4 regions of the Shewanella sp. BJSY2023SW005 genome follow, and region 4 is predicted to be linked to each of the others. Evidence: predicted binding sites of a transcription regulator. Region 4 holds the regulator's gene; each other region holds the start of a gene.
The links. The regulator sigma-54, encoded in region 4, starts transcription at its own class of promoters, with help from an activator protein. The targets are predictions, from matches to a motif close to GTTGGCACGNNNNTNGNNT.
Positions count from the first base shown of each region.

Region 1: glnK (P-II family nitrogen regulator) is a predicted target of sigma-54. The motif match lies at 3,172-3,190, and genes of this name have one in related genera.
Region 2: ACMHXI_RS21340 (nitric-oxide reductase large subunit) is a predicted target of sigma-54. The motif match lies at 4,547-4,565, and genes of this name have one in related genera.
Region 3: ACMHXI_RS03440 (GSCFA domain-containing protein) is a predicted target of sigma-54. The motif match lies at 2,762-2,780, and genes of this name have one in related genera.

Region 1 is NZ_JBKORJ010000027.1:25,162-32,907, forward strand. Features, by position in the region: gene ACMHXI_RS08425 (tetratricopeptide repeat protein) at 1-717, opposite strand, end outside; gene ACMHXI_RS08430 (hypothetical protein) at 884-1,255, opposite strand; gene ACMHXI_RS08435 (ammonium transporter) at 1,525-2,775, opposite strand; gene glnK (P-II family nitrogen regulator) at 2,786-3,124, opposite strand; gene ACMHXI_RS08445 (hydrolase) at 3,426-3,968, shown strand; gene nrfA (ammonia-forming nitrite reductase cytochrome c552 subunit) at 4,061-5,464, opposite strand; gene narQ (nitrate/nitrite two-component system sensor histidine kinase NarQ) at 5,780-7,489, shown strand; gene ACMHXI_RS08460 (response regulator) at 7,482-7,746, shown strand, end outside.
Region 2 is NZ_JBKORJ010000066.1:4,794-12,539, reverse strand. Features, by position in the region: gene ACMHXI_RS21350 (L,D-transpeptidase family protein) at 1-511, opposite strand, end outside; gene norR (nitric oxide reductase transcriptional regulator NorR) at 623-2,143, opposite strand; gene ACMHXI_RS21340 (nitric-oxide reductase large subunit) at 2,229-4,502, opposite strand; gene ACMHXI_RS21335 (potassium/proton antiporter) at 5,017-6,741, shown strand; gene ACMHXI_RS21330 (LpxL/LpxP family Kdo(2)-lipid IV(A) lauroyl/palmitoleoyl acyltransferase) at 6,799-7,722, opposite strand.
Region 3 is NZ_JBKORJ010000017.1:62,865-70,610, forward strand. Features, by position in the region: gene fabZ (3-hydroxyacyl-ACP dehydratase FabZ) at 1-105, shown strand, start outside; gene lpxA (acyl-ACP--UDP-N-acetylglucosamine O-acyltransferase) at 102-872, shown strand; gene lpxB (lipid-A-disaccharide synthase) at 887-2,047, shown strand; gene rnhB (ribonuclease HII) at 2,044-2,664, shown strand; gene ACMHXI_RS03440 (GSCFA domain-containing protein) at 3,003-4,715, shown strand; gene kdpF (K(+)-transporting ATPase subunit F) at 5,004-5,093, shown strand; gene kdpA (potassium-transporting ATPase subunit KdpA) at 5,096-6,781, shown strand; gene kdpB (potassium-transporting ATPase subunit KdpB) at 6,891-7,746, shown strand, end outside.
Region 4 is NZ_JBKORJ010000023.1:27,592-35,337, forward strand. Features, by position in the region: gene mgtE (magnesium transporter) at 1-1,159, opposite strand, end outside; gene ACMHXI_RS06285 (HPr family phosphocarrier protein) at 1,243-1,518, opposite strand; gene rapZ (RNase adapter RapZ) at 1,505-2,359, opposite strand; gene ptsN (PTS IIA-like nitrogen regulatory protein PtsN) at 2,356-2,799, opposite strand; gene hpf (ribosome hibernation promoting factor) at 2,802-3,089, opposite strand; gene ACMHXI_RS06305 (RNA polymerase factor sigma-54) at 3,121-4,584, opposite strand; gene lptB (LPS export ABC transporter ATP-binding protein) at 4,680-5,408, opposite strand; gene lptA (lipopolysaccharide transport periplasmic protein LptA) at 5,405-5,938, opposite strand; gene lptC (LPS export ABC transporter periplasmic protein LptC) at 5,925-6,485, opposite strand; gene kdsC (3-deoxy-manno-octulosonate-8-phosphatase KdsC) at 6,482-7,033, opposite strand; gene ACMHXI_RS06330 (KpsF/GutQ family sugar-phosphate isomerase) at 7,033-7,746, opposite strand, start outside.

The sequences.
Region 1 (7,746 bases), on a different contig from region 4:
CAGGCTGTTGAGCGCCGGAATAAACAGACTCTGCTGTTGCAGGCTCTTTTTCAGCAAGCCGTATGCGAGATCCCAATTCTCATTGATCAATGCCTCGGCCGCCGCATTGTTGTAATACATGGCGACCACAGTACCTTGGCTGATCTTATTGACCTTATAGCTGCGCACAGCACGCTCTGGCATGAAATCCACCAGGATGGAACGCTCGGTGACATGGAAGACATGATTATTCTTGGGCGGGTATAGCTTGAGGTTGATATGACCATTGACCAGATAAAAGGCGCCTTGACGATCCCAGACCGGGGGCACTTCCACATCACGAAATTCAACCTCTATCCCCAGTTGTTGCGCCATGGCCGCCGTCAGGATCACCAGTGACATGCAGTTTCCGGCCCTGTCGTGAAAGGTTTCGGCGGCGGTGCGGGTGTAGTTGTCCTGATAGCGAAAGCCGCCCTTGTCGGCATGGATATAGTCAGCCAACCACTCGTGGGCCAACTCCTGATTGGAGATGAGTGCGCTGCGGCTATAGGCACCTCTGAGCAACTGCACCGCCTCGGTAGGCAAGGCGAATAATTCGGCGGGCTCGGGGATATTCCCAACCTCTTTGAATTGGTTATCCTGAAACAGGCTGCCAAGGGCCATCTTGCTTGGCACCGGGGTACTGTTGCAACCGCAAAATAGCAGCAGCAAAACCGCACCAATTAAGCGACTCAACATGGTAGCGGATAGAGCGCCAGAGAGAACACGAGTGAGAGAGCCGGAGAAAGCGCTTGAGAAAGTGCCTGAGAACATAAGGCCTCCTGAGTTAAGGCTTCTTTACTGAAAGCTTAAGTCAGACTGGCCACTCCTGCCGCGCCAAAGGGTGACAAAATGTGAATATCCCCTAGTTCAAGCCTTCATTCCCGGGAGCGATAACTTCGAAACCCGGCTTGGGGATCCCTATATAGAGCTGCTGTTGCCGGTAAAGATAGGGGCGATAAAAATGGCCATCGCAGGAAAAGTAGCGATAGGGGCGCATGTAAGGAACACATATGGCAGGCAGGCTGCGGAGGATCTCCAGTTGCTGCTGCGAGCGCAGTAGTTCCTGCCACTCATGCTGACGCAGTAATTCATCCCTGACGGCAAAGGCATCGAAGGGCTCACTGGCATCACGAACCACCACTTGACCTGCCTCGGCATTGCCAAGCCACAGCAAGGTGCTGCACAAAGTGCAGAGAAAAGTACCGGTCAGCTTCATTACACTGAGAGTCTTCATCGCCATCCCCTTAGGCTCCAGGCTGTTTCTGCTTTCAGTCTGCCCCCAAGAGCGTCTGTCATCAAGCGCCATAGCCGCAAAATGCGCTTTTCCTGGCCGACTCCCCCCAAGCCAGGTAACAACAAGGCCGGTAACCCCAAAGCCAGCTCTAACCAAAAGCCACCTCACAAGAGATGGCTTAAAGATAAAGGAAGCTTGCCTGGTCTCTCAAGAACACTCATGGCTTATCAGCTGGCGTGCCTGGCCTTTCAACTGGCGTTCTTGGCTTATCAATTGGCGCTCTTGACAGTCACAAACTCAGGATAGGCATCGATACCGCAATCCGACGCGTCCATACCGTTGTATTCTTCCTCTTCGGTCACCCGGATCCCCATGGTCACTTTCAAGGCGCCCCACACCAGCAATGACGCCAGGAACACCCAGGCAGAGATCACCGCAGCGCCAAACAGTTGCCCTGTCACACTGGCATCGGCATTGGACAGAGGCACCATCATCAAACCGAAGAAACCGGCGACCCCGTGCACCGAGATAGCCCCGACAGGATCATCTACCTTGATGCGGTCAAAGCCCACGATGGAGAACACCACCAAACCGCCGGCTACCAGGCCTATCACACCCGCCATAGGCAGAGAGGGCGACAATGGATCGGCCGTGATAGCCACCAAACCAGCCAAAGTACCATTGAGTATCATGGTCAAGTCGGCCTTGCCCCACACCATCTTACAGACGATCAGTGCAGATACCGCGCCGAAGGCCGCCGCCGAATTGGTGTTGACGAAGACTTTGGCCACGGCGCTGGCATTCTCGGCATCAGAGACCAGTAACTGAGAACCACCGTTGAAACCGAACCAACCCATCCAGAGGATAAAAGTCCCCAGGGTTGCCAGCGGCAGGTTGGATCCCGGGATAGGGTTAACCTGGCCATTGGCGCCATATTTACCTTTACGGGCCCCCAGCAGCAAGACGCCGGCCAAGGCCGCGGCCGCACCGGCCATATGCACTATGCCGCTACCGGCAAAGTCGACAAAGCCGGCTTCGGAAAGGAAACCACCGCCCCAGGTCCAGTAACCTTCCACCGGATAGATGACTGCCGTCATTACCAGGCTGAATGCCAGGAAAGCCCACAGGCGCATGCGCTCGGCCACGGCGCCGGAAACAATCGACATGGCTGTAGCCACAAATACCACCTGGAAGAAGAAATCAGACTCCAGCGCATGGTCGGCGTCAGCAGCTTGAGATCCTATCAAGGTGCTGATGCTCGGCAGCCAGCCGCCCTCGCCATTGTCCACATACATGATGTTGTAACCCACTATCAGGTAGGTGATACAGGCGATTGAATAGAGACAGATGTTTTTGGTGAGTATCTCTGTAGTGTTTTTGGAACGCACCAACCCAGCCTCCAGCATGGCGAAACCCGCCGCCATCCACATCACCAGCGCGCCGGAGATCAGAAAGTAAAAGGTGTCCAGCGCAAAACGCAGCTCTGTGACCGTAGTACCCAATTTGCTCAGTTCTTCCATCTTCTCCCCCTTACAGCGCTTCTGTGTCTGTTTCGCCCGTACGAATACGGATAACCTGTTCCAGATCTGTCACAAAGATCTTGCCGTCACCTATCTTGCCGGTATGGGCGGCGTTGGTGATGACCTCCAGCAGGTGCTCAAGATTCTCCGCCTTGGTGGCAATCTCGAGCTTAACCTTGGGCAGAAAGTCCACCTGATACTCGGCTCCCCGATAGAGCTCTGTATGCCCCTTTTGTCGGCCAAAACCTTTTACTTCGGTGACCGTCATCCCCTCAATGCCTATGCCCGCAATCGCTTCGCGGACATCATCAAGCTTGAACGGCTTAATGATTGCGCTGACTAATTTCATCCAGACCTCCAGAATCGCCTTGCTGTATTGGTGTTATGCCAAAAGCAATTCAAGCATCAGGCCAAAATGTTAATTTTTTGTTTTATAAAGAGTTAGCTTTTACGGGCCAGGTTAAGAGCTGCAGATATGCACCAATTAAGTGCAAGTAAGGCTTATGCGCACAAAAAAAGCGCAATCATCTACGACCTAAGGCCTATTGGCTTAAGCCCTGTACTGACGTTAACTGAATGTCCTGTCGTTGACTGGAGAGAAAGAAGGACTCGTTTGCACCTGTCCTAAGACCAACCTAAAGGAGAACAAGATGTTAAAAGCGGAAGAATGTGTGCTGGTCATAGTGGATGTTCAGGGCAAACTGGCGCAGATAATGGACAAGAGTGAACAGCTGCATCAACAACTGGCCATGCTGATAGAAGGCACGGCCTTGTTTGATATCCCAGTGCTCTGGCTGGAACAGTTGCCACAGAAGCTCGGCCCTACGACAGAGTCGCTGGCTGCCCTGCTATCCAAGACCACTTCGCCGATTGCCAAGCATCACTTCAGTGGCTGGCACTGCCCGGCGTTCCGTGAGGCACTGTTGAGCACGGGCCGCAAACAGGTACTGCTGGCCGGGATAGAGACCCATGTCTGTGTCTATCAAACCTGTGGTGATCTTATCGAGCAGGGTTTCTATGTGCACTTGATAGCCGATGCCGTCAGCTCCCGCAGTGAAAGCAACAAACGCTTGGGAATAGAGATGATGAAGCAGCAGGGAGCCAGGCTCAACAACAGCGAATCTTTACTGTTTGAACTGCAACATCAGGCAGAAGGTGAACGCTTTAAGGCTCTGCTTAAGCTGATCAAATAAGCCTGTAATCACTCACTGGCTACCACTGCTGGCTTGTAAGATAAAAAATCCCCGCGGTGCGGGGATTTTTCATTTTGTTATGTTAACGACTGTTACTTGTAGGTTGCTTCACGCTTCTTGGCTTCAGCATCCCACTTAGGCAGAACATTTTTCTTGAAGTCTTCCTTGTCGGAAACCATCTTCTTCATGTCCATACCCAGAGCAGCCTGAGCCTTGGCCTTGGTGGAGATATCAGGCAGAGCGACAGGCTCTGTGATACCTTTCTTGGCCAGCAGCTGCGCCAGTTTCACCCGGGCATTGGCAGCCTTGTCAACCGCAGTACCCAGTACCCGCAGCGCTTCATCAGGAGCGTGAGCCGCGACACCGTGAGAGGCGATAGCATAATCCCAGCGCCATTGAGCATGACGGATATCAGTCAGGATTGGCTTCATCTCGGCTTCGGTCGCACCGGCTTTCCAGGCGGCAGCAGCTTCGAAGTGTGCCTTGACGATTTGATCTTCAGCCTTCAGCTTCAGCTCTTTAACTTTGGCTTTACGCTCGGCAGTCAGGTTCTCCATAAACTCTTTGCTCTGAGTGTGGCACTGAGCACAGGTTTCTTCGAAGCGGTCGAACGGATTACCCACTTTGTGATCGGTGAACTTACGACCCTTGTCGTTGGTTACTTTCGGCATGTGACAGTCAACACAGGTCACGTTGTTCTTACCGTGAACCCCCAGCTGCCAGGTTTCATAACCTGGGTGCTGTGCCTTCAGCATAGGAGTCTTGGACAGAGCGTGAGTCCAGTCGGCAAACTCGATGGCATCGTAGTAAGCTTCCATGGATTCCACTGTAGTGCCTTGATCCCATGGGAACTTAACAAAGCCCTTACGGCCTTCCACTTTCTCAAAGTAGTATTCTACGTGACACTGGCCACAAACCATGGATTGCTTGTCTTTGCGGGAAGCCTTATCAAATGGCGTACCCAGGGTCTCCATGGCGCGCTCGGCAAAAGGACGGCCCAAACGCAGCTTGGGCGAACCTTTCTCGTGACAATCGCCACAACCTATGGCGTTAACCACTTCAGGGCCACCTTTGGCCCACTTGCCGGTGAAGTAACCATCTTCACCCTGCTCTTCAATCAGGCGAGGTACATCCGGGCTCTTACAGCTCCAGCAAGCCATTGGCATTGGACCATCTTCGGCACTCTTTGGCGCACCGGTACGCAGGGTGTTGCGCACATCGGTCACGGCATAAATGTGGCCACGAGGAGCATTGTAGTCCTTGGCGAAACCATAACCGGCCCACAGGATCACCAGGTTGGGATCTTCTGCCAATACGTCAACAATTTCAGAACTCTTTGCAGTGTCATGCCAACTGGCATATTGATTTTTGAACTTGTCTTTGTAGACTTCGTTGCGAGGCTCGGTCTTGTCACTCGCAAACGCACCGGCAGCCATTACGCTTGCCGCGACCAATGCACTGAGTGCAAAGGATTTTTGGCTTAATTTTTTCACCATCTCATCTCCGTGTTACTTTATCGTTATTTGCAATAACCACGACATCTCCAAAGTCAAAAGTAGCCGCTTGAATACGCCAAAAATATACCTCTTAGGGGGTATCCGGAGCGAAGTTTGCGCCAGATCAAAATGTGAAGGCGATGTTGTTCACATTTTTGTACTCTTGTTAATGTATTCAAGCGCTGGCTAATGTAGAACTCTGAGACCCAAGTCCTTTTTTATTCTCGACAATCTTATCGGCGCGTTTTCTTTCCGATAATCGAGAGTAATGCTGCAGGGACTGAGGAAATCTTAGCAAAAGTGAGTGAATATTTCATGAAACGAGGCAGTTTGACCTCTACCATTTTAGGCTTAATGCTGACCCTTATCCTGCTCTCAAGCGGTCTGGCCACTTTTGCCATTATCAATCTGTCTTACAGCCTGGGAGATGCCAGGGCGATCAACGCTTCCGGCTCCCTGCGAATGCAGAGCTACCGGCTGATGTTTTATGCCAACTCCGGCAGTGAAGAAGCGCTGCAAAAAATTCGCGAATTTGAAAACACCCTCTACTCAGATGCCTTGGTACGCTCTATGGACTGGTCATCGCCGGCCAGGCTCGGGCAGCAATACCAACTGGTGATCAGCAAGTGGAAGGTCATGAAGTACTACATAGAGCAGGAAGACTCGCGCAACTATGCCTCCTCGCTGAAAGACTTTGTCGATACCATAGATTTGCTGGTATTGGAGATGGAGCACCACGCCGCCTTCAAACTAAGATTGCTGGCCGTCAGCCAGATAGTGGGCTTGGGGTTGATGCTGCTGATTGCCTTTATCGCCGTGCGCTTTACCAAACGCAAGGTGGTGGTGCCGCTGCAACAGATGATGGAATCGGCCAACACTATTTCCAAGGGTAACTTTGCCGTCGAAATGCCGAAGACGGAATATATTGAGCTCAGCGCTCTTTCCGATGCCCTCGACAGTACGGCTCAGGAGCTGGCAACTCTCTACGGCAACCTGGAAACTCAGGTGAAGGAGAAGACCCTGGCGTTGACCCGTGCCAACCGTGAGCTCAAATTTCTTTATGACAATCTGGTGTTGCTGCATTCGGGCAAACTCAATTTCGAGGTGATGCGGCAGTCGCTGCTGCAACTCAAGGAGTATGAGCACCTGCAACATCTGCGGCTGATTATTCAGCAGGATGAAGATGCCATGGAGGTGATCGCCACCGACGAGGATATCTGGCCGCAATCCGGACAGACCATGCAGTTTCCGCTCAAGTTTGAACAACAGGAACTCGGCTTTCTGGAAGTGATAGGCGAGCACGATATCAATGTGCCCCTGTTTGAAAACTTCGCCATCATGCTGGCTCGCTCGATAGTGATTCACAACGCCTCCGAACAACGCCAACAGCTGGCCCTGCTGGAAGAGCGGGCGGTTATCGCCAGGGAGCTACACGATTCTCTTGGGCAACTGCTGTCCTTCCTGAAAATCCAGATAAGTTTGCTGCGTAAAGGCCTCGACCAGAGCTGCAAAAGCCCGGCGGTGACCCAACAGCTCGAAGAACTCAATGAAGGGGTGACCACAGCCTACGCCCAGCTCAGAGAACTGCTGTCTACCTTCCGCCTGACTGTTAAAGAACCCAATCTGCGCAACGCCCTCGAGGCCATGCTGGAGCAACTGCGCAGCCAAACAGACACGGAGCTGGAACTCAGCTATCGCCTGCCGCCACAGTTACTGGCGGCGCACCAACATATTCATATTCTGCAGCTCACCCGAGAAGCCACCCTCAATGCCATTAAACATGCAAATGCGAGTCGTATTTGTATCAGCTGCGAAAAGAACTCTGATAACATGGTGGTTATCAGTGTCGAAGACAACGGCATAGGCCTGGCGCATATCAAGGAAAGGGATCAACATTTCGGCATAGGGATAATGCACGAGCGAGCCAGCCGCCTCTCGGGTATGGTTGAATTTTCCAGCAATGCGTCGGGAGGCACCAGTGTTGTCCTGACTTTCCCACCTCAGCAGGAGCCACATCATGGGTAAACCTTATTCAGTTCTGGTAGTCGATGACCATCCCTTACTGCGTCGCGGTATCTGTCAGTTACTGGCATCCGATCCTGACTTTAGTCTCTTCGGTGAAGCCGGTACCGGGCTCGACGCCTTGGCGGCTACCGCCGAAAACGAACCGGACATTATCCTGCTGGATCTGAATATGAAAGGCATGACGGGTCTCGATACTCTGAACGCCCTGCGTCAGGAGGGAGTCACCTCCAGAATCGTTATCCTGACGGTTTCCGATG
Region 2 (7,746 bases), on a different contig from region 4:
CGGGCCAGACCTTGGGCAGGGTGATACCGTTGGCGGCATATTCCTTGCGGATCCTGGCCGTTGGGGTCCAGGTGGGGTTGGCGCGTTTGCGATAAACCTTGGTCACCCAGTTTTCCGGGGTATCCCGACCTATCTGGCCTATGCCTATGGGTAAGACCTGTACCGTATTGCTGTCTTTGGGATAGTAGTAGAGGCGCATTTCGGCCACGTTGATCACTATCCCCTTACGGGGGGCATCCGGCAGGATCAGCTTGTGAGGGATCAGCAATGTGCTGCGGGGCTTGGGAAGAAAAGGGTCGACCCCTGGGTTGGCCTCGGTCATGTTGGTCAGCCCAAGTTGATATTCGTCGGCAACACTCTCAAGTGTGCGCTTGTCATCGGGCACCACATAATACTGGTTGTCACCGACGATACTGCTGCCCTCTGGCGGCAGAGGATATTCAACGGCCTGCGACAGGCAGGCGGGAAGCAACAGGCCCAGTAACAGGGCGAGGCGGGGAATTCTTGTCATAGGATATTATTCTTCATTAAACGCTGTCAGTCGCCATGGTTTCAGGCATCAGAGTCGAGCAGGCATCCTTACCTTTTCCGGCGCAGATTTCAACAGATTGCGGCAAAAAAACTATTTCAGTTGCAGGCGTTTCGCCAGTCGATGCAGGTTGCCAGGGTCGACGCCCAACTCGCGGGCACTGGCGGCCCAGTTGTATTGATGCCGCTCCAGCACACTGCGCAGCAGCTGTCTTTGGAACTCCGCTGTGGCTTGCTTGAGCGTGATGACTTCTGCAGGCACTGTTGTGTCCAACTGGCGCGGCAGCGCACTTGGAGAGGGGCTCTTTGACTGCAACTCACCCAGTTGCAACTGGCATTGGTTATGGTCACTGGCGGCGCGCGCCAACACGCTGGCGCGGTGCAACAGGTGTTCCAGTTCCCTGACGTTGCCGGGCCAGTCGTTGGCCAGCAGCCAGGCTTCCGATTCGGCGGACAGACTCAGGCGTTCCAGCCCCAGCTTGCTGCGGCAACGTTCAAGAAAATGCCCGGCAAGCAGCAGTATGTCGCGGCCCCTTTCTCTCAGTGGCGGTACAAGTAGCGGGAAAACACTCAGCCTGTGGTAGAGATCGGCGCGAAAGCGGCCTTCAACCACCTCGGTTTTGAGATCCTTATTGGTGGCGGCGATAACCCGCACATCTACTGTCAGGCTTCTATCTTCGCCAACCCGTTGCAGATCGCCGTATTGCAGCACCCTGAGTAACTTGGCCTGCAGCGGCAGGCTGAGTTCGCCTATCTCGTCGAGAAACAAAGTCCCCTTGTCGGCCAATTCAAACTTACCGGCGCGATTGCTGATGGCGCCGGTAAAGGCGCCTTTGACATGACCGAAGAGTTCACTCTCGGCGACCGACTCGGGCAGGGCGGCGCAGTTGAGGTACACCAGAGCCTTGTTGCCTCTGGGCGAGGCGGCGTGTACTGCCTTGGCAACTAGCTCCTTACCCGTGCCGGTTTCACCGAGGATCAACACGTTCAGGTCGCTGGGAGCGACCACGGCAATTTCCCGCTTCAGCGCCAACATCTGCGGGCTTTCCCCCAGAAGTTCACTGTGGCCGGTTTCCGGCAATGGTTGACTCTGGCTCTGTAGCGACAGGCTTTCCAACTTATCCAGCAGCAGGGCATTGCCGAGGGAGGCGGCGGCGATGGCGCTCAGGCTTCGCAACTCTTCATCGCTGAAATCATCGAACTGGCAAGGGTCCAGACCATCTATGGTCAAGGCGCCTATCAGTTGTTCCTTGTCCAGCAGCGGCAGGCCGATACAGGCATGCACCTTGAGCTTATCTGTGTGGGCGGCTATCAGGCCATCGTAGGGATCCGGCAATTGGCTGTCTGCCGGAAAGCGCACCAGATCGCCGGCGCGGGCGATGGCCTCCAGTCTCGGGTGCTCTGTGATGTTGAAGCTGCGACCGAGTACATCGGCCCTGAGGCCGTCGATTGCCAGTGGGATAAAGCGATTGCCCTGAAATCGCAGCAGAGCGGCGGCATCACAATGGAGATTGTCCCGTACCGTTGCCAGCAGACGGCTGAATCTGTCGCTGTTTGGCAAACCTGAGGTGATATCCAGCGCGATACGGGTGAGATCGGAATGGCTGAGTGGCATAAGCTGACCTGAATAAAATCCCTGGGGTGAGTCTACCCCAGGGACAGTGGAATGTCATTTTGACATTATTTTTCAGTGTGAGTGGCTAGTGACTGGTAGCAATGGCCAAGCGTTTGGCCTTGACCGCCTGTCGCAACAATCCCAGCAGGAAGGCGCCCAGCAATAAACCACCGACGGAGAAGATGATGTCACCGAACATCCGCATCCATACCAGGCGTTCTACCAGCGGGCTGTGGATCACCTCTGCCGAGCGGGCAAACCAGTAGCCATGATCCAGCACGGCAAAGAACTGCACTATGCCCACCGGCAGCAATGACAGGAATAGCATGGCGGCCAGCCCCAGATTCAGGCTCCAGAATGCCCCCTTGAGCCACTTGTCTTCCCAGCGCAGTTTACCGGCAAGTCCTGACAGGCAGAACAACATCAGGCCTATCCCCAACATGCCGTAGACTCCCATAAAGGCGCCGTGGGCGTGGGTGGCCGTGGTATTCAGCCCTTGAATGTAATAGAGGGCAATCGGTGGATTGATCAGGAAGCCCAGTACACCGGCGCCCACCAGATTCCAGAAAGCGGTGGCAACAAAGAACATGATGGCCCAGTGATAGCGTTGCATCCAGGGAGCGGCCCGGCGCAGGCGATAGCTTTCCACCGCTTCAAAACCGATAAGGGCCAGAGGCACCACTTCCAGCGCCGAGAAGATAGCGCCCCAGGCGATGACGGAAGTGGGTGTGCCGGTGAAATAGAGGTGATGCAGTGTGCCTATCAGGCCTCCGGTCAGGAAGATCAGGGTAGAGAAGAGTACCGCACCATTGGCACTGCGGGCACGGATAAGGCCAAGACGCACAAACATCAGGGCGATAACCGAGGTAGCAAAGGTTTCAAAGAAGCCTTCAACCCACAGATGTACTACCCACCAACGCCAGTATTCGGCGATGGCAAGGTTAGTGTGTTTACCCATAAATAGCCCGGCACCATAGAAGAGGCCGATAGCAACACAGGAGGCGTAGAGTACCCAGAGCACAGGCTTTAGCTCAGACTCCTGTTTCAGGGCGGGCAACATGGCGCGGCTCACCAGCGCCAGCCAGATCATCAATCCGGCCAACAGCAGCAGTTGCCACACCCGGCCGAGATCTATGTATTCATAACCCTGGTGACCGAAGAGGAAGTTGTTGTCCAGTGAGAAGTATTGTTGTACCCCCAGCCATTCACCGGCCATGGAGCCCAGCACCACGACCAGCAGAGCGACCCACAATAGGTTGACACCGAAGCGTTGATATTTGGGCTCGTGGCCGGAAAGCGCCGGTGCGATATAGAGCCCGGTACCGAGCCAGGCCGTCGCTATCCAGAATACTGCCAGTTGAGTATGCCAGGTGCGGGTCACTGAATAAGGCAGGACCTCACTCAAGGGAATACCGTAAAACTCCTGGCCTTCAACCGCATAGTGCGCCGTGACGCCACCGAGCAGTATTTGCAGCAGAAATAGGCCGATAGCGGTAATGAAGTATTTACCCGTGGCCTTTTGTGAAGGGGTGGGTTTGTGTCTGAACAGGGGATCTTCAGTGGCGGGAGCCGGCAGGGCTTCATGTTTGCCGGCGGCATGATACCAAACCAGGGCTCCGATACCGGCCAGCAGAGTCACTATGCTCAGAATCGACCAGACGATATTGTCTGATGTCGGTGTGTTACCCAGTTGTGGATCGTAGGGCCAATTATTGGTGTAGCTGTAATTGGCATCTGGGCGCTCGGTCACTGCGGCCCAAGCGCCCCAAAACAGGAAGGCATTGAGCTGCTGACGGCGCTCGGCAGATCCTATGGTATTGGTTTTCATCGCATAGGCTTCCCGCAGCTCATTCAGCGCGGGATCGTCACCAAACAAGGATTGATAGTGCTGACTCACTTGCGCCATGGCGGCGATACGGGTGTCGGAAAGCACCACCCGGGTGTGACCTCTCTCGTCTGTAATGACAGTGTTATGGCGCAAATCGTCCCTTAAAGCTTGCTCCAATGCGGCCTGAGCACTCTTGTCCAGGCTATTGAAAGGCTTGTTGTATGTCTCCTTGGCTCGAATATCCAGCCAGGCTTCGGCCTCACGGTGTAGCCAGTCTGCGGTCCAATCCGGAGCCACATAGGCGCCATGGCCCCAGACTGAGCCAAGTTGATGTCCGCCCATGGAGCGCCAAACCAGCTGCCCTTGTTCTATGTCCTTGCCGCTGAAAACCACTTGGCCCTGGCTGTCGCTATAGACATCGGCAATCGGTGGTTTTTCCCGATAGATTTCACTGCCGATACTGATAAGTACAGTGAAAGAAGCGACCAACACAAGTAACAGTGCGATCAGGGTGAATTTTTGTCTGCTCATTGGCATCCCTCTGACAAAGTCTATTTGATAGGTTTTCCTACATAGAGCAGCGAACGTGCCAACTTTTATTCTTGTGTTTAATCAGTGCATTATTTGTTTGTGTGTTTTTGATGGTGTCATTTTGATTGCATTTAGAGTGTCTTTTTAACATTGTTGGTTGTCATTGTGACACTGACTGTTTGCCAGAAAGCTATAGCTGATATCTTGACGAGAATTCTTGGATTTCAAATTCTTTAGTTATTTGAAAAAATAAAGTTTTTTTCATTAATTTGAGTTTATGTTTCTTTGGGTCAAGATTTGATGTTTTCTAGGTAAATTTTCCATTTTTTAAGGGTTTACCTGGCTTCTTTTACTAGTCTTTTTCGCTGGAAGTAAAAATAAGTCAACTGTTTCTACTGAAAAATAACCCGAATTAATGATATAATCCCGTCTGTAACCCACGTGTTTTCCGGAGTCTCGTTAGAGCCAGGTTTCTCTTTTATTAGCTTCCCCGCATTTTCAACTGGAGGGTCATTTGAACGCAGATATCATCAACAGCTTTTTCCTTGTCGGGGCCTTGCTTATTGCAGTCAGCGTGCTGCTCAGCCCATTGTCTTCGCGACTCGGTATTCCTATTTTGGTGGTATTTCTGGCTGTGGGTATCTTTGCCGGTGAAGATGGCCCAGGCGGCATAGTATTCAATGACTATTCAGTTGCTTATCTGGTCAGTAACCTGGCTCTGGCGGTTATTCTGCTCGATGGTGGCATGCGTACCCGGGTTGCCAGTTTCAGGGTGGCATTGTGGCCGGCCTTGTCATTGGCCACTTTTGGGGTGGCGTTAACCACCACACTGACAGGTTTGTTGGCTGCCTGGTTATTCGATCTCAACTTACTCCAGGGCATGTTGGTGGGAGCCATTGTCGGTTCGACCGATGCCGCGGCGGTATTTAGCCTGCTTAAAGGCAAAAACGTGAATGAGCGTGTCGGTTCGACACTGGAAATCGAATCCGGTTGTAACGACCCCATGGCTGTGTTTTTGACCGTGACTCTGATTGCCATTCTCGGCAGCAGTGGCGATGAACTCTCGGGCAGCTATCTGGCACTGAGCTTTATCAAACAGTTTGGCCTGGGCGGGATCCTCGGTGTCGGCGGCGGTTGGCTGTTGTGGCAGGTCATCAATCGCAATCAATTGCCGGAAGGCCTCTACTCCATTTTGGTGCTGAGTGGCGGACTGATGATCTTCGCCATCTCCAATGCCCTGGGAGGCAGTGGTATTCTGTCTATTTATCTGGTGGGTCTATTTCTCGGTAACAAGGCGACCCGTGGCAAACACTCGATTCTCAATGTGCTCGATGGTATGACCTGGCTCAGTCAAATAGGCATGTTCCTGGTACTGGGACTCTTGCTGACGCCATCGGATCTGAAAGATATCGCCTTACCGGGTTTGGCACTGGCGTTCGGGATGATCTTTCTGGCGCGGCCGATTGCGGTTTGGCTCAGTTTGCTACCGTTTCGCAGTTTCCATGACAGAGACAGATGGTTTATCTCCTGGGTCGGGCTGCGCGGCGCTGTGCCCATTATTCTGGCGGTATTTCCCATGATGGCGGGGCTGCCACAAGCGCAGCTTTACTTCAACCTGGCCTTCTTCGTGGTGATGGTTTCCTTGCTGCTGCAGGGCAGTACCTTGTCCAAGGCGGCGCAGCTGGCCAAGGTGGAGTTGCCACCCAAACCGGCACCTATTTCCCGCGCCGGGGTGGAAATTTATCCCACCAGTGAATGGGAGATATTTGTCTATCGCCTCAGTGAAAACAAATGGTGTATCGGTGAGCCTCTGAGGCGTCTTGCCATGCCGGCGGGAACCCGGATTGCCGCCGTATTTCGCAATAACGAACTGTTGCACCCTTCGGGGAGTACCAGGCTGATGGCCGATGACATTCTTTGTGTGCTGGGGCAAGAGGACGATTTAGAGCCTCTGAGTCAGCTGTTCAGTGAGGCGCCAGAAAAACGCGAGGCGCCCCGCTTCTTTGGTGACTTCTTTATTTCAGTGGATGTGATGCTGGCCGATATGGCACCGATTTACGGCATGCAGCTGGAACCCGAATATGAGCAGATGCGGGTTGCCGACTTACTGCTACAGCAACTCGGTAGTCACCCTGTAGTGGGGGATCAATTCCTCTGGCAAGGGCTGGACTGGATAGTCGCCGAGGTGCAGGAAGGGACAGTCAGCCGGGTTGGTTTGAGATTGCCCTCTGAAGACTGAAAAAAGCGAAGAACGAAGAACTGCCGACCTTGAGTCGGCATTTTTACGGCTACTTTCTCAATAGAGCGAGGGATCGCTCTCATTGGGGCGGGTCTTGAATCTGCGGTGCAGCCACATGTACTGCGCCGGGTTACGGCTGATCAACTGCTCGACAATGCCGTTACCGCGTTTGGCGTCTTCCACCTCATTTTCGCCGGGGAAGTTATCCAGCGGCGCCTGGATCTCTATGTTGTAACCCGTATCGTCGGCGTTGCGCTCAACAAAGAAGGGCAGCACTTTGGCTTTACCCAGCTTGGCCAAGGTGGTGCCGCCGGTAATGGTGGCAGCATCGGGAACGGCGAAGAAGGGGATAAAGATGGCGCTGGAGCGGCCAAAGTCCTGATCTGCTGTGTACCAAATGACATCAGGGTTACGCAGGCAACGCACCATCTGCCTGAGATCCCGCTTGGGAACCAGCGCCTTGTTTGAACGCAAACGGCCCTTCACCTGCAGATATTCCATTACAGGGTTGTTGTGGGGGCGGTACACACCAACCCCGGGCTGAAATTGGCCAAATATTCTTGCACCCATTTCCAGCGGCAAGCAGTGAACCGCAAACAGAATAACCCCCTGACCGGCGGCCAGTGTCTGCTCCACATGCTCCTGGCCCTTTATCTGCATGTGCTTCTGCACTTTGTCGTTGCTCCACCACCAGGCATTGATGGTATCGAAAATTGCTTTGCCGGTTTCCTGGAAATTACGTCTGAGCAGCGTCTCTCGCTCGGCCTCACTCATTTGTGGAAAACACAACTCCAGGTTGCGTTTGGCGGTGTTAACCCGGCTTCCGGCCAGCTTCATTGCCAGCAGACCTATGCCACTGCCAAGCTTCATCTGCCACTTGAGAGGCAGCAGGAGGGTCAGCCTGGCCAGACCGACAGCCAGCCACAGCAACCAGAATTTAGGGTGATACAAGTGAGCGGAAAATTGTGCTTTCTCTACCAAAACGATAAACCCGTTTACAGGAAA
Region 3 (7,746 bases), on a different contig from region 4:
AAGGAACGCCGCGGGATTGGCGTTTTCTACGGCGAGGCCAAAGTGGATGGTGAGCTGGTGTGTTCAGCCGAAATCATGTGTGCCCGCAGAGAGATTAGCAAGTGATAGATAAATTAGCTTTCGTTCACCCCGAAGCCAAGATAGGTAAAAATGTCACTATCGGTCCCTGGAGCTACATAGGGGCGAATGTGGAGATCGGCGATGACTGCTGGATCAGTTCCCACGTGGTTATCAAGGGACCCAGCATCATTGGCAAGGGCAACCGGATTTTCCAGTTTGCCTCCGTTGGTGAAGATTGCCAGGACAAGAAATATGCCGGTGAGCCTACCCGGCTTATCATGGGTGATAACAATATCATCCGTGAATCTGTCACCATTCACCGGGGTACGGTGCAGGACAACAGCGAGACCCGCATCGGCTCCAATAACCTGTTTATGGCCTATGTGCATATCGCCCACGACTGCGTGGTGGGCGACAATGTGATCATGGCCAATAACGCCTCTATTGCCGGTCATTGCCATGTGGGTGACTGGGCTATTCTCGGCGGTATGACAGGGGTGCACCAGTTTGTGCACATAGGTGCCCATGCCTTTACCGCTGGTTGCTCTTTGGTGCTGCAGGACGTGCCTCCTTTCGTGATGGCCTCTGGCCAGGCGGCCATACCACGTGGTCTGAATATGGAAGGCATGAAGCGCCGTGGTTTTGCCAAAGAGACCCAGCAAGCGCTGCGCCGGGCCTACAAGACCCTGTATCGCAGCAGCCTGACTCTGGAAGAGGCCGTCGCCGCCATGGCTGAGGACGCCGCAAAAGAGCCACAGGTACAAGCATTTGTTGATTTTGTGACCTCCTCGAATCGAGGAATTATTCGCTGATACAGTGAGAACGAATGACACAAAATAGAAAGTTAGTCTTTGCAATGGTCGCCGGAGAAATCTCCGGCGATATTTTAGGTGCCGGCCTGATGAAAGCATTGCAACAGCGCTATCCGGACGCCCGTTTTATCGGTATCGGTGGCCCCCGCATGGAAGCTCTCGGATTCGAGTCGCTGTTTGCCATGGAAGAGTTGGCCGTGATGGGAATTGCCGAGGTGCTCTCCCGCCTGCCCAGATTGCTGAAGATACGCTCGAGTCTGGTCAAACAGATAACCGCGCTGCAGCCGGATTGCTTTATCGGTATAGATGCCCCGGACTTCAATATCGGCCTGGAGCTCAAGCTCAAGGCGCACGGGATCAAGACGGTGCATTATGTCAGCCCGTCGGTCTGGGCCTGGCGCCCTAAGCGGATCTTCAAAATCGCCCGCGCTACCAACATGGTGCTGTCACTGCTGCCGTTTGAAAAAGCCTTCTACGACAAGCATCAGGTGCCTTGCTCCTTCGTCGGTCACACTCTGGCCGATGAGATCCCGATGGAGAATGACAAGCGTCTTGCCAGAGAAGCACTCGGCTTGAAAGTCGAAGCCGAATATCTGGCTATCCTGCCGGGTTCCCGTGGTGGTGAGCTGAAGATGTTGGCCCAACCCTTTGTGGAGGCGGCCAGGCTGCTGAAACAGCGCTATCCGGATCTCAAGTTTATTACCCCCTTGGTGAATGAAAAACGCCGCGAGCAGTTTCTTGCCGCACTGGAAACCTATGCGCCGGATCTGGAAATTCATATGACGGAAGGGCGCTCTCGGGAAGTGATGGCTGCCAGCGATACCATCTTGTTGGCATCGGGCACCGCCACGCTGGAAGCCATGTTGGTCAAGCGCCCCATGGTGGTTGGCTATCGGGTCAGCCCTATCACTTACCGTATTGCCAAGCGGATGATGCAGATAAACCACTTCTCTTTGCCCAATTTGTTGGCCGGAAGGGAGTTGGTGCCGGAGCTTATCCAAGACGATTGCACTGCCGAGCGGATAGCCGAAGAGGTGGGTAAATTGCTGGATAAAGATAACCGGCCGTTGCTGGCCGAGTTTACTAAGCTGCACAGCCTGCTGGCCTGCAACGCCAGTGAAAAGGCGGCCCAGGCGGTTGTGGCCTTGCTCGATAAAAAAGCCGAGGAAAGATGACAGTCTATAAGCAACTCTCGGAAGCCGAAGCGCAGCTTTTGTGCCAGGGGCTGGTCGCTGGGGTAGATGAAGTGGGGCGTGGCCCCTTGGTCGGCGATGTGGTCACCGCGGCGGTGATCCTGGATCCCGCCAATCCAATTAGCGGCCTTAATGATTCCAAGAAGCTCAGCGAAAAGAAACGCGATGCCCTCTATGAAGAGATCCTGGCCAAGGCGCTGGCGGTCTCAGTCGGTCGAGCCAGCCCGGCGGAAATCGATGAGCTCAACATACTGCATGCCACCATGTTGGCGATGCAGCGCGCCGTGGCGGGCTTGAACGTGCGTCCCGAGAAAGTCTTGGTAGATGGTAATCGGACCCCGGATTTTGGCCTGCCTTCGGCCGCAGTGGTTAAGGGCGATGGCTTGATCCCTGTCATCAGCGCCGCCTCTATCATAGCCAAGGTCACCCGCGACCGGGAGATGGCCGAGCTTGACAGTCGCCACCCTGAGTATGGTTTTGCTGCCCATAAGGGCTACCCCACCAAGGCGCATTTCGAAGCCTTGAGTCAACACGGTGTCTTGCCTGAGCACAGGCGCAGCTTCCGGCCGGTACGCGAATGGCTGGAGCAGCATTCATAAGCCGTTCTGAAACCTAAAGATGCAACCAAAAGGGCAGCAGCGACTGCCCTTTTTTGTGGCTCTGACAAGGCGTAATCACAACGGCTATACCAGCATTGTTGCCAAAACGTCTGCTTTGTTTCCCAAAACCGTGCTTGGCTTGCTCCTTTTAATTGGTAAATTTCTGCCCCACATCTGCAATATGTGATCTGCTGATGTAGACGTCAAGTTTATGAAAGTGTTAAATAATGTCTCTTTTTGGTTGCCTGTCGCAATTAATCTATACCGCGCACTGGATCGGGTAACCACAGCTGTACCGTGGTGGCGGTAGAGGAATATTTTGCATTGGAGGCAGTAGCATGGAGCATTCTTTACCTTATGATCCCGTTCATAAGGAGCGTTTTTGGCGTTCAGCGGTGGCGGATATTCGGCCCGAGACTGAGCTTTTTCGTGAGCTTATCCCCAGGCTCCCCATTGATACCAAACAACAACTCTCTTCGGCAGGTTCCTGTTTTGCCCAGCACATAGGGAATTGGCTGGAACAGCATAACTACTCTTATCTGCGCAGTGAGCTAAATCCAGATGTGACATCCAGTTTTGCCTTCGGCAACCTGTATAACGCCCGTGCCTTGTTGCAATGGTTTATCAAGGGGGAACAGGAACTGGCTCAGTACAGCATCTATTTTGATGAAGAAAACCAACGCTATTACGACTTACTGCTGCCGACAAGCAAGGAAGGCTACTCCTCCCGGGAGGCATTGCTCGAATATCGTCGCAAGGTCGTGGCCGAAACCAAACGCCATATTGCCGCAAGTAGCAGCTTTATTTTCACTCTGGGGCTGATTGAAACCTGGATCGATCCCAATGGGGTTTGTTATCCCTCCTGTCCTGGAGTCAAACTGGGCGAGTTTGACCCTGATTGTTACCGGCTCAAGGTCTTTGATTACGAAGAGGTCTATATCGATCTCGACCGGCTGTTGCAGCAACTCAAGTGCATCAATCCAAAGCTGAAATTGATATTGACTGTGTCTCCTGTGCCCCTGACAGCCACGGCCACTGAAGAACATGTGTTGGTGGCCAATGGTCATTCCAAGTCTGTTTTACGGGCCGTCGCCGGCAGTTTCTGCAAGGATGTCGCCGATGCCAGTTACTTTCCCTCCTATGAGTTGATCACTACCTCCTTGCCTGCAGATTTCCGGTTTCTGGACAACAGGCGCACTGTTTCCAAAGAGGGGGTCGGCTATGTGATGCGTCACTGGTCCAAGGCGTTGGCCCGCGAGGAAAACCTGGTTGCCAATCACCTTGAAGCCGATTGTGACGAAGAGTTGCTAGATGCCTTGCAAAGAACCGCCACAGGTGCCAAGGTCACGGCCGATACCCTGACACTGATTGGCGACAGCCATATGGGGAAACTGGCCAAGGCGTTTGAACATCTGGGGCAAGCTTTCTGCGGTGGCATGGTGATGAATGGCTCGGGATTTGCCCAGCATAAATTTGTACTGAGTCCGGAGAGTGACATCATGGTACCGCTGGAGAGTGCCGATTCGAGAAAGCTCTGGCAGCCGATCCTGGCCAACCTGGATGCTTTGGTAAAATCGGAGAAACTCGCAGACTCAGTTGTCTTGACCAATATAGGGCTACAGACGCATCAGACAGTTTCCATGTTTATTGAATGGATGCGGAATTCCAGAGCCGAAAAACTCAAGGATATTGAACTCAGCGACTATGTCGACTTCTTCAATGAACAGATGCAGGAGCAGATGACCATAGTGTTCAGGCTCAAAGAGCAGGGGCACAGAGTTGTGGTGATCTCAGATACCCCGTTCGTTGAGTATTTTGAAGAGTCCAAGTCAATGGCACCATTTGTGATGGCTTATATGGATGCCATGGAATATGTCTGGGATCAGATGGGGGTTGAGTTCCTGCACGCCGCCCGTCATTTCAACGAAACCATAACCGATCCTTTGGTCTATGCTTCAGAGCTGGTTTATGCCGATGGCCAACATGATTGGTTCCATGGTGGAGCGCCTTACTACGATTGGCTGGCGCGACAAATTAACGCCCTTCTGTAACTTCTTAACCCGGGCGCTGTCATTGATGGCGCCCGCAATCCATGGTTTGTCTCGCCGCTGATTTAACCGCTGCTTCGCAATACATTGTCCCTGTAACTTAACCTGCCATGTCATGGCTTACTGCCTTTATGCAGTGTATATGCCGTTTATCTTGGCAGTAGTGCAATGCCAATCCCGCTCATTTATACAGCTTTTATACAAACCCTGCGGATATTTACACCCCGTTTTTATACCGGTTTTCATAAGCTTTGACTCTGAAATTAAAGTCTTTTTCAGGAGATATTCATTATGGCTGTTATGGAGTGGGCCGCTTTGCTGCTGGCCTTGGGACTATTTGGCTATCTGTTTTTTGCCCTGATGCATCCAGAGGATTTCTGACTATGTTGACTATGGAATCCTTAGGCTTGCCGGCGATTTTTCTAGGGCTCTTGTTGGCGGCATCCCTACTGTTGGCCAAGCCGTTGGCGCTATTGATCCGGCATCAAAAGCCTTTCAAACGCGAGGCGGCGTTATGGTCCGGTATGGCCGCGGTATTTGAGGAGATGAACTGGCGCCAATATGCGGCGGCGCTCTTGTGTTTCAACGCCCTTGGCGCCCTGTTCCTGATGCTTATCCTGCTGTTGCAGCAACATCTGCCGCTTAACCCGCAAAACCTGCCGGGGATGGATTGGCAACTGGCGTTCAACACCTCAATCAGCTTTGTGACCAACACCAATTGGCAGGCCTATTCGGGCGAAACCAGTCTCAGTTATTTCAGCCAGATGGCGGGGCTGACGGTGCAGAACTTCTGCTCGGCCGCCACGGGTATGGTGGTGGCCTTTGCCATTATCAGAGCCTTGACAACCAAGGGGCAGACTATGCTCGGCAACGCCTGGTTGGATTTGCTGAGGGTGAACCTCTATCTGCTGTTGCCTCTGGCCTTGTTGATCGCCCTGTTGTTGGTGCAGCAGGGCGTCATTCAGAATCTTGCCGCTTATCTGCCGGTGACCGGGTTGGAAGGGCAACAACAGCTGTTGCCCATGGGGCCGGTAGCATCCCAGGAAGCGATTAAGATGCTGGGTACCAATGGCGGCGGTTTCTTTGGTGCCAATTCGGCGCACCCCTTTGAAAATCCCACGGCGCTGAGCAATCTGCTGCAGATGCTGAGTATTTTCCTGTTGCCCTGCAGCCTGGTTATCGCCTTTGGTCTCTGCGCCGGGGATTGGCGCCAGGGGGCGAGTATTTTGGGGTGTATGGCATTGGTGTTTGTGGCGGCCTTCCTATGGATAAATCACTCTGAGCTGCAACTGCAGCAGATGGCCGACATTCACTTCCCCGGCAATATGGAAGGCAAGGAGACTCGCTTTGGCATCGGAGCAAGCAGCCTGTTTGCCACTGTCACCACGGCAGCTTCTTGTGGCGCGGTGAATGCCATGCACGACTCCTTTACCGCGCTTGGCGGCATGATGCCCATGTGGTTGATGCAACTTGGCGAGGTGATCTTCGGCGGCGTTGGCAGCGGTTTTTACGGCATCTTGCTGTTTGTATTCCTGACAGTGTTTATTGCCGGACTGATGATAGGCCGCAGCCCCGAGTATCTGGGCAAGAAGATTGAAACCCGGGAGATGAAACTCGTCTGTCTGGCTCTGCTCTGTTCGCCTGTGATAGTGCTGTCCGGCGCGGCGCTTGGCTTGGTGCTCTCTCCCGAGTCGCTGCAGGAAACCGGCCCCCATGGCTTCAGCGAGCTGCTGTACGCCCTGTCATCGGCGGCCAACAACAACGGCAGCGCCTTTGGTGGCTTCAACGCCAATACGCCTTTTTACAACCTTCTGCTGGCGGCGGCCATGCTACTTGGGCGCTTTGGCGTGATCCTACCTGTGCTGATGATAGCCGGCAGTATGGCTGCCAAACCCGCCCAAGAGGCAGGCCCAGGCACCTTGCCCACCCATGGCTGGCTGTTTGCCAGCATGTTGCTGGGAACCCTCTTGCTCTTTGGCGCCTTGACCTTTATTCCGGCATTGACTCTCGGGCCTGTGGCCGAGCAGCTGACATTCCCGTTGCCGCAAGCACTGCCGACAGCTCAATGAATTCAGGGAGAAACAGACAATGAAAACCTTCAGTTTTGATATAACGCCAGATCATCCAAGAGAGACAGGCTGCAACAAGCGTCATCCCGTGCTGCAGATAGATGCCGCCATGCTGAGGCAAACGCTGCTAAGCGCGCTGACCAAGCTGGACCCCAGAGTGCAGCTGAAGAACCCCATCATGTTTGTGGTCTATGTCGCCAGTATTCTTCTGTCGCTGGAGGCGGTGGCCATAGGCTTGGGTTGGCGCGCCGGAAATCCCTGGTTCAGCGGTATTATCGCCATCTGGCTGTGGCTGACCTTGCTGTTTGCCAACTTTGCCGAGGCGCTGGCCGAGGGACGCAGCAAGGCGCAGGCAGACAGTCTGCGGGGACTCCGACGCAGCAGTTGGGCCAACAAGCAGACAGACAAGGGGCTTGAGAAAGTGCTCGCCGATACCCTGAAGTGCGGTGATATAGTGCGGGTGGAAGCCGGTGAGATCATTCCCTGTGACGGGGAGATTATTCAAGGGGTTGCCTCTGTGGATGAGAGCGCTATTACCGGTGAGTCGGCACCCGTTATCCGCGAGTCCGGCGGCGACTTCAGCTCTGTGGTGGGTGGAACCCGGTTGCTGTCAGACTGGCTGGTGGTGCGCTGCGCCCAGGAGAGCGGCAATACCTTTCTCGATCGCATGATTGCCATGGTGGACGGCGCCAAGCGGCGCAAGACACCCAATGAGGTGGCGCTGAATATTTTGCTGATCACCCTGACGCTGATTTTCCTGTTGGTCACTGTGACTCTGGCGCCATTTTCCGCTTATGGTGCCATGGGCAGCGGCGGCGAGCCTATCTCGATGACGGTGCTGCTGGCGCTGCTCATCTGCCTCATTCCCACCACCATAGGCGGGCTGCTGTCTACCGTGGGTATCGCCGGCATGAGCCGCATGATAGGCGTCAATGTGATAGCCACTTCGGGAAGGGCGGTGGAAG
Region 4 (7,746 bases):
CTTTCCAGATCCACACGGCAGTGAATACCAGCGCCGACCACAACAGGCCATTGAGAAAGCCGATGGCTAATTCCTTGCCGATAAGCCAGCGGGAGTTGCTCTGGCCTATGTGGCCGAGGGCGATACCGCGGATCACCAGCGCCAGTGTCTGGTTGCCGGCAACGCCGCCCATGCTGGGCACTATGGTCATCAGAATTGCTATAGTGGCGAATTTTTCCAGCGTGCCTTCAAACATATTGCTGACCGAGGCGGCCAGCAGGGCGGCAAACAGGTTGAAGGTCAGCCATAGGGAGCGGCGAAAGGCACTCTTGAACACGGGGCCGAAGGTGTCTTCATCATCGTCCATCCCCGCCATACCCATCATGGAGTGTTCGGCGTCTTCACGGATAACGTCCACCACGTCATCAATGGTGATCCGCCCAAGCAGATGGCCTTCGCTGTCGACCACTGGCGCCGAGACCCAGTCGTGGCGTTCAAACAGTTGGGCCACTTCATTGTCCGGCATGGTGACGGGAATGCTCTCAAGTTCGGGATCCATTATGCTGCGGATCCCGGCGGTGGGATTACAGGTTAGCAGGCTGGAGAGCTTGACGCCGCCGAGTAATATGTCGCGCCTGTCCACCACATAGAGGGTATCAGTGGCTTCAGGCAATTCGCCTCTTTGGCGCAGATAACGCAGCACCACATCGACATTGACGTCAGGCCTCAGGGTCACGGTATCTGTGTTCATCAGACTACCGGCGCTGTCTTCCGGATAAGAGAGCGCCTGTTCGACCCTGGCCCTGTCCTGGGCACTCATGGAGTGCAGTACCTGCTTGTAGAGGGTATCGGGAAGGCTTCGCAGCACATAGGCCAGGTCATCGGTATCCATACCCGCGGTCGCTCGCGCCAAACGCTCAGGACTCATAAGGCTGATCAGCTGGTCTTTCATATCCTCACCCAGCTCTTCGAGGATCTCGCCGCTCTGCTCCTGATCCACCAGTTGCCAGAGTACCTGACGGGTACGCGGCGGTGAAGATTCGAGAATAAAGGCGATATCCGAAGCCGTCATTCGCTGTAGCATGTCGCGCACATGCACGAACATACCACTGCTAAGAGCTTGGTTTAGTTGAGTAAGACGTTGTTCTGTCAGCTCTTGGTCGAGCGCTTCTATTGGCATGCAGTTCCCCCTGTGATGCAAAGCGAGGATATGTTACCTCAAGACTGGGGTGTTATAGAAACAAAGAGTGCAGCGCTAAGGCTTTAGCTGGCTTCGTCGAAACGGGCGTTGATCAGGGCGCAGATAGCGTCCATCGCGGGTTCGGCATCCGGGCCTTCGGCGATGAGGCGAATACTCTTGCCTTGACCTGTTTCCAGCATCAAGAGCCCAAGCACACTGGCGGCCGAGGCTTTTTTCTCGCCTTGGATCAGGGTGATATCGGCTTCGAACTCGCTGGCCAGCACCGCCAGCTTAGTGGCGGCGCGGGCATGCAGGCCCAGCTTATTGACTATGGTGACTTCCCGTTCAACCTTTGCCATTACTCAGCTCCCGGTGACGGGCCTGTACCTTGTGTTTGCTGTTGCCAAAACGCTTGGCGAGCTGCTCAGCGACATAGACAGATCTATGCTGGCCGCCGGTGCAGCCTATGGCTATGGTGAGGTAACTGCGGTTGTTGCGTTCCAGGTGCGGCAGCCAAGTTTCCAATAGATTTTCTATCTGCCAGATAAACTTGTTCACCAGTGGCTGGCGGCTGAGAAACTCCTGCACAGCTTCATCCAGCCCGGTCAGTGGCCTGAGCGCCGGCTCCCAGTGAGGGTTGGGCAGAAAGCGCACATCAAACATGAAGTCGGCTTCCTGAGGCATACCATGCTTAAAGCCGAACGACTCGAAGTTGATCACCAGCTCTTTATCGACACTGCCAAGCAGAATTTCCCGCACTGTGTCACTGAGTTCATAGATGTTCAGCGCCGAGGTGTCTATGTAGTGATCCACCAGTTTCGACATGGGTTCCAGCAGCTTGCCTTCGAGCTTGATGGCATCCTGTAGTGAGACTTTGCTCTTGGACAGGGGGTGCAGTCTGCGGGTTTCGCTGTAGCGCTTCAGCAGCACTTTATCGGAGGCGTTGAGGAAGAAGCTGGTCAGTTGGGTGTTTTCCGGCAAGGCCGCCAACTGTTGTTCCAGCACCTTTTCCTGATCCGGCATATTGCGCACATCTATGCTGATGGCGACCAGATCATTGCTGCCACGGAGGTTTTCCAACAGGCTGCCAATCATGGGCAGGGGGAGATTATCCACACAGTAGTAACCCAGGTCTTCGAGTACCCTGAGGGCAACGGATTTTCCGGAACCGGAGCGGCCTGAGACTATGGCGAGTTTCATCCTGTGATCACCTGATAGAGTTCTGTTTCGTCGCTGGATTTTCGCAACTGCTTGAGTATCGCCTTATCGCTGAGCTTTTCAGCCATGGCGGATAGGGTACTCAGGTGTTGCTGACATTGATCTGCGGGCACCAGGAGGGCGAACAGTATGTCCACCGGCTGGTTGTCTATGGCATCGAAGGCGATAGGCTCTTCGCATTTGACCAGCACGGCAATCGGCTCTGTAATGTCCGGTAGTCTGCCATGCGGAATCGCAATACCATTACCTATACCTGTGCTCCCCATCTTTTCGCGGGCCAAAAGGCTTTCAAAAATCGCTTGAGAGGAAAGGGTGGGGTACTGGGCGCTAGCGAGATCGCTAATCAGCTCCAGTACCTTTTTCTTACTGCCCGGAGTGGCACAGGTAGTGCACTCCGGCCGCAGGATGGTACTCAGTTCCATCGTTAGTGTTTTGTCAGCTTTTCTTTGTGTTTAATGACCTGACGATCCAATTTATCAATCAGAACGTCGATGGCGGCATACATGTCGGCATGTTCAGAAGTTGCATAGACTTCGCCGCCTGTGAGGTGGATCTTGGCTTCGGCTATCTGTTGCAGTTTTTGTACATTGAGCACAACGTGCACATTATTGATCTGTTCGAAATGGCGTTCAAGTTTAGAAAACTTACTTTCCACGTAGTCACGCAGTGAGTCGGTGATCTCGATATGATGTCCTGTCAGGTTGATTTGCATAGAAAGATTCCTCCAATTTCCAACTGTGGATTTATAAACTCTTACGCTGGTTCGACGGTGGTATCATCATAGCCTCGCGATACTTGGCTATGGTGCGTCTTGCAACGTTGATTCCCTGTTCTGCCAGAAGTTGCGCCATCTTGCTGTCGCTCAAAGGCTTCTTCTGGTTTTCCGCTGCCACGAGCTTCTTGATAAAAGCCCTGATCGCCGTGGAAGAGCATTCTCCGCCATCTTCGGTGCCGACATGGCTGGAGAAGAAGTACTTCAATTCAAATATTCCCCTAGGGGTATGCATATACTTTTGAGTGGTGACCCTGGAGATGGTCGATTCATGCATCTCGACCGCCTCGGCAATATCGTTGAGCACCATGGGTTTCATGGCCTCTTCACCATATTCAAAAAATCCCTGCTGGAACTGCACTATACAGTTGGCCACCTTGAGCAGGGTGTCGTTGCGGCTCTCCAGGCTCTTGATAAACCATTTGGCTTCCTGAAGATGACCACGAATAAACTGGCTGTCTGATTGACTGCGGGCGCTACGGGCCATGGCAGCATACTGCTGATTGATCCCGAGTTTGGGCATACAGTCCGGGTTGAGTTCTACTACCCAGCGGCCGTTTTTCTTCCAGACACTGACATCAGGGATCACATATTCCTCGTCCATCGGCTGCACCAGCAAGCCGGGGCGGGGATTGAGACTCTGGATAAGGTTGATGGCGTCACGCAGTTGATCTTCCTTGAGCTTGGTCTTGCGCATCAGGGTGCGGAAGTCACGGGCGGCAATGAGATCCAGATGTTCGTCAATCAACAAGCGGGCGTCGGCCAGATGTGGGGTGTCGGTGTTGAACTGTTGCAACTGGATCAGCAGGCATTCGCGCAGATCTCTGGAGGCGATGCCGACAGGGTCAAAGTGCTGGATCCGCTTGAGTACTGCCTCGACTTCATCGAGCTCAATCTCAGGGTTGCCCATGGCTTCGAGGATCTCCTCTGTGCTCTGGGTCAGATAGCCCTGCTCGTCGATGGCATCAATAATGGCGGTGGCAATGGCGTCGTCGGTATCGGAAAACGGGGTCAGGTTCTTCTGCCATTCCAGATGTTCATAGAGACCTTCGCTGGTTTCACCCTGGAAGGGCATATCATCTTCACGGCCCATGGCCGGCCCTGAGGCGCTGGCGGCGGTAAAGACTTCGTCCCAGGTGGTATCCATAGGCAGCTCATCCGGCATAGACTCATTGTTCAATGCCTCTGAGGTTTCTACCGTGGAACCATCTTCCTGCTTGGCGCTCAACTCGCCGGCGTCGTTTTCCTTGTGGTTGTCGTCGATAGCGTCATCCTGGTTGTCCTCGGCCATTTCCAACAGAGGGTTGGCTTCCAAGGCTTCCTGGATTTCCTGCTGCAGCTCAAGGGACGACAGTTGCAGCAGGCGAATAGCCTGTTGCAACTGAGGTGTCATGGTCAACTGTTGACCCAGTTTGAGCTGGAGTGACGCTTTCATTATACCGCTAATCCCTACTCGTTATTTTTCAAGGAAAAAATTCAATAATAACAAACTATAATACCCGGAATTGCCACCGGATGACATGATCCTAACTATAGCCTGAATTGTTCGCCTAAGTACACAGCACGCACTTGCTGGTTGTCCAAGATTTCAGCGGGTGTGCCCTCGGCGATCAACTGCCCATGGCTGACTATGTAGGCTCGCTCACAAACGTCGAGTGTTTCGCGAACATTGTGGTCTGTGATCAGCACCCCCAAACCGCGGGACTTAAGCTGTTCGATGATTTTCTTGATATCGATAACTGAGATGGGATCCACACCGGCGAACGGCTCATCCAGCAAAATGAACTGTGGATTGGCGGCCAATGCCCGGGCGATTTCCACCCGGCGGCGTTCGCCGCCGGAGAGGGACATCCCCAGGCTGTCACGTATGTGGGTAATATGGAATTCTTCCAGCAACTGTTCGAGTTGTTCCTCGCGCTCGTCGCTGTTGAGTTCTTTGCGGGTTTGCAGCACGGCCATGATGTTGTCATGCACCGACAGCTTGCGGAAAATACTGGCTTCCTGTGGCAGGTAGCCTATGCCTTTACGGGCTCGCAGGTGCATGGGATCCAGGGTCAGCTCGTCGTCGTCAATGAAGATACGGCCCTTGTCACTCTGTACCAGCCCAACCACCATGTAGAAGGTGGTGGTCTTGCCAGCCCCGTTGGGGCCCAGCAGCCCCACGATTTGGCCGGTATTGACCGACAGGCTGACGTCTTTGACGACGTTGCGTTTCTTGTAACTCTTTGCCAGATTCTGTGCCGTCAGGGTGCTGGTCATTGCGGCTCCTGCTGCTGTTCTTTCTTGTTGAGATCCTGATAGTTTTCCGGCTGGATAACAGTGGTTACCCTGTCTTGGCCTTTGCCGCTGCTTTCCGCTTCCAGCTGCTGCTTGTTGATGTCGTAGACTATCTTCTCGGCGGTTACTTCGCTGCCGTCTTGTTCTACTTTGGCCTGGCCCAGCAGGGTCATGATACGACTGTCTATGTTGTAGTGGATCTCTTTGGCCTTGGCACTGGCCAGACGGCCGTCTTCCAGTTTCTGGGTATAGGTAGCGGGTGAGCCCTTGGCCACCAGGATCCGCTCGCCACTCTTGTCTTCTGTGTAAGCCGTGAGTTCATCGGCCAGCAGTTTCAAACTGCCCTGGGTGACTGTGACAGGCCCGCCGTATACCACACGCTTGTTTTTGATATCGGCAAACTGATTGGCGGCGCTGATCTCCACTTTTTGCAGCAGATCTTCTTCAATGGCCACTGCCGACAGGCTTGTGATGCACAAGAGGGCACCGATAAAAAGCTTACTTGGTTTCATAGGTTCCTTTCACCTGACTGGTCAGCTTCACTTGCTGAGCATTGAGATCGGCGTACAGGCCGGATCCCTTGATATTAAAGTCTTTGCCTTCGATCAGGATCTCGCGATCTGAGGTCATGATCATGGTGTCCAGATCCAGCTCCACATAACTGGTTTTCAGGCTCTGGATCGGTTCATTGGGGCTAATGGCGTCGATGATAACATTATTTTCAAGTACAACTCGGTTACTCTTGCGATTGAGCCTGCCCTCGTTGGCAGACAGACGCCACTGTGCCTCGCCCTTGTCCGGATAGACCAGATAAACCGGTTGGTTGAAGAAGGTCTTTTCACTGGCTTCATAATGTTCCATGTGCGCTGCGGCGACCCTACTGGCGACATTGCCCTGCTCATCAAAGTTGACCGAGCGCAGGTCATCGGCGACAAAGTCAGGCCGCACCACATCCACAGGCGCCTCACTCTGTTGAGCGTTACGCTTGTTCTGCACCTGCCAGTAAAGGATAAGTGCAGTGGAGAAAAACAAAATAATGGCCAGGGTGACCCTATTCATATACTCATTCCGTGGGCATTTTCAAATTTGTCCTGACTGAGCAGGATAAGATCCGCCAGCTCCCGGAGTGCACCATGGCCGCCGGCAATCTGAGTGACCATGTGGCAGTGCTGCCTTACCCAAGGATGGCCATCGGCTACGCAAACCGCCAGCCCAACTTGCTTCATCACCGGCAAGTCGACAATGTCGTCACCTATATAGGCCACTTGTTCAGGCTCGAGGTCATAGTGATTAAGCAGCGCCTCATAGGGCTCCAGCTTGTTGTCTATGCCTTGATAAATCTTGTCTACCCCCAGGGCCGTCATGCGGTTTTCGACTATCTGGGACTTGCGGCCGGTGATCACCGCCACCTGAATGCCGCAGGACAGCAGCGAGCGCACCCCATAGCCATCGCGGGTATGGAAGGCCTTCAGCTCTTCGCCGCTGTTGCTCATATAGATGCGGCCATCGGAGAAGACACCGTCGACATCACAGATAAGCAGTTTGATTTTGGCGGCTCTTTGCCAGTTATCTTCGCTTATGGGCCCGTAAAAACCTTGATGACTCATCAGATAACCCCCGCCTTGACCATATCCAGCATATTGAGTGCTCCAATCGGCTCATTGGCGCCATTGATGACAATAAGACCGTTGATGTCATTCTCGTCCATCACCTTCAGCGCCTGCGCCGCGAGGATATTGTCACCACTGGTGATGCAATCACGGGTCATGACGTCGCTGATTTTTGTAGTACGCAGGTTGACTCCGGCGTCTATGACACGTCTCAAATCACCATCGGTGAAGATACCCACGAGTTGCTTCTGCTGATTGACCACGGCGGTCATACCCAGGCCCTTCTTGGAGATCTCATAGAGGGCGTCGGTTATACAGATATCTTCTGTGACCAGCGGCAGTTCTTCGCCTTTGTGCATTACATCACTGACCTTGAGCAGCAGCTTGCGTCCTAAAGCGCCGCCGGGATGCGACAGGGCAAAGTCATCTTTGGTAAAGCCCTTGGCTTGCAGTAGCGCGACCGCCAGGGCATCACCCATCACCAGGGTGGCCGTGGTACTGGAGGTCGGCGCCAGCCCCAAGGGGCAGGCTTCTTCTGGCACCTTGATGCACAGATGCAGTTGTGCCAGCTTGGCCATGGTGGATTCGGGCTTGCCTGTCATGGAGATCATAGGGATCCCCTGGCGCTTGATGACGGGCATCAGGGTCAGAATTTCGCTGGACTCTCCCGAGTTGGAGATAGCCAATACGATATCGTTTTCACTCAACAC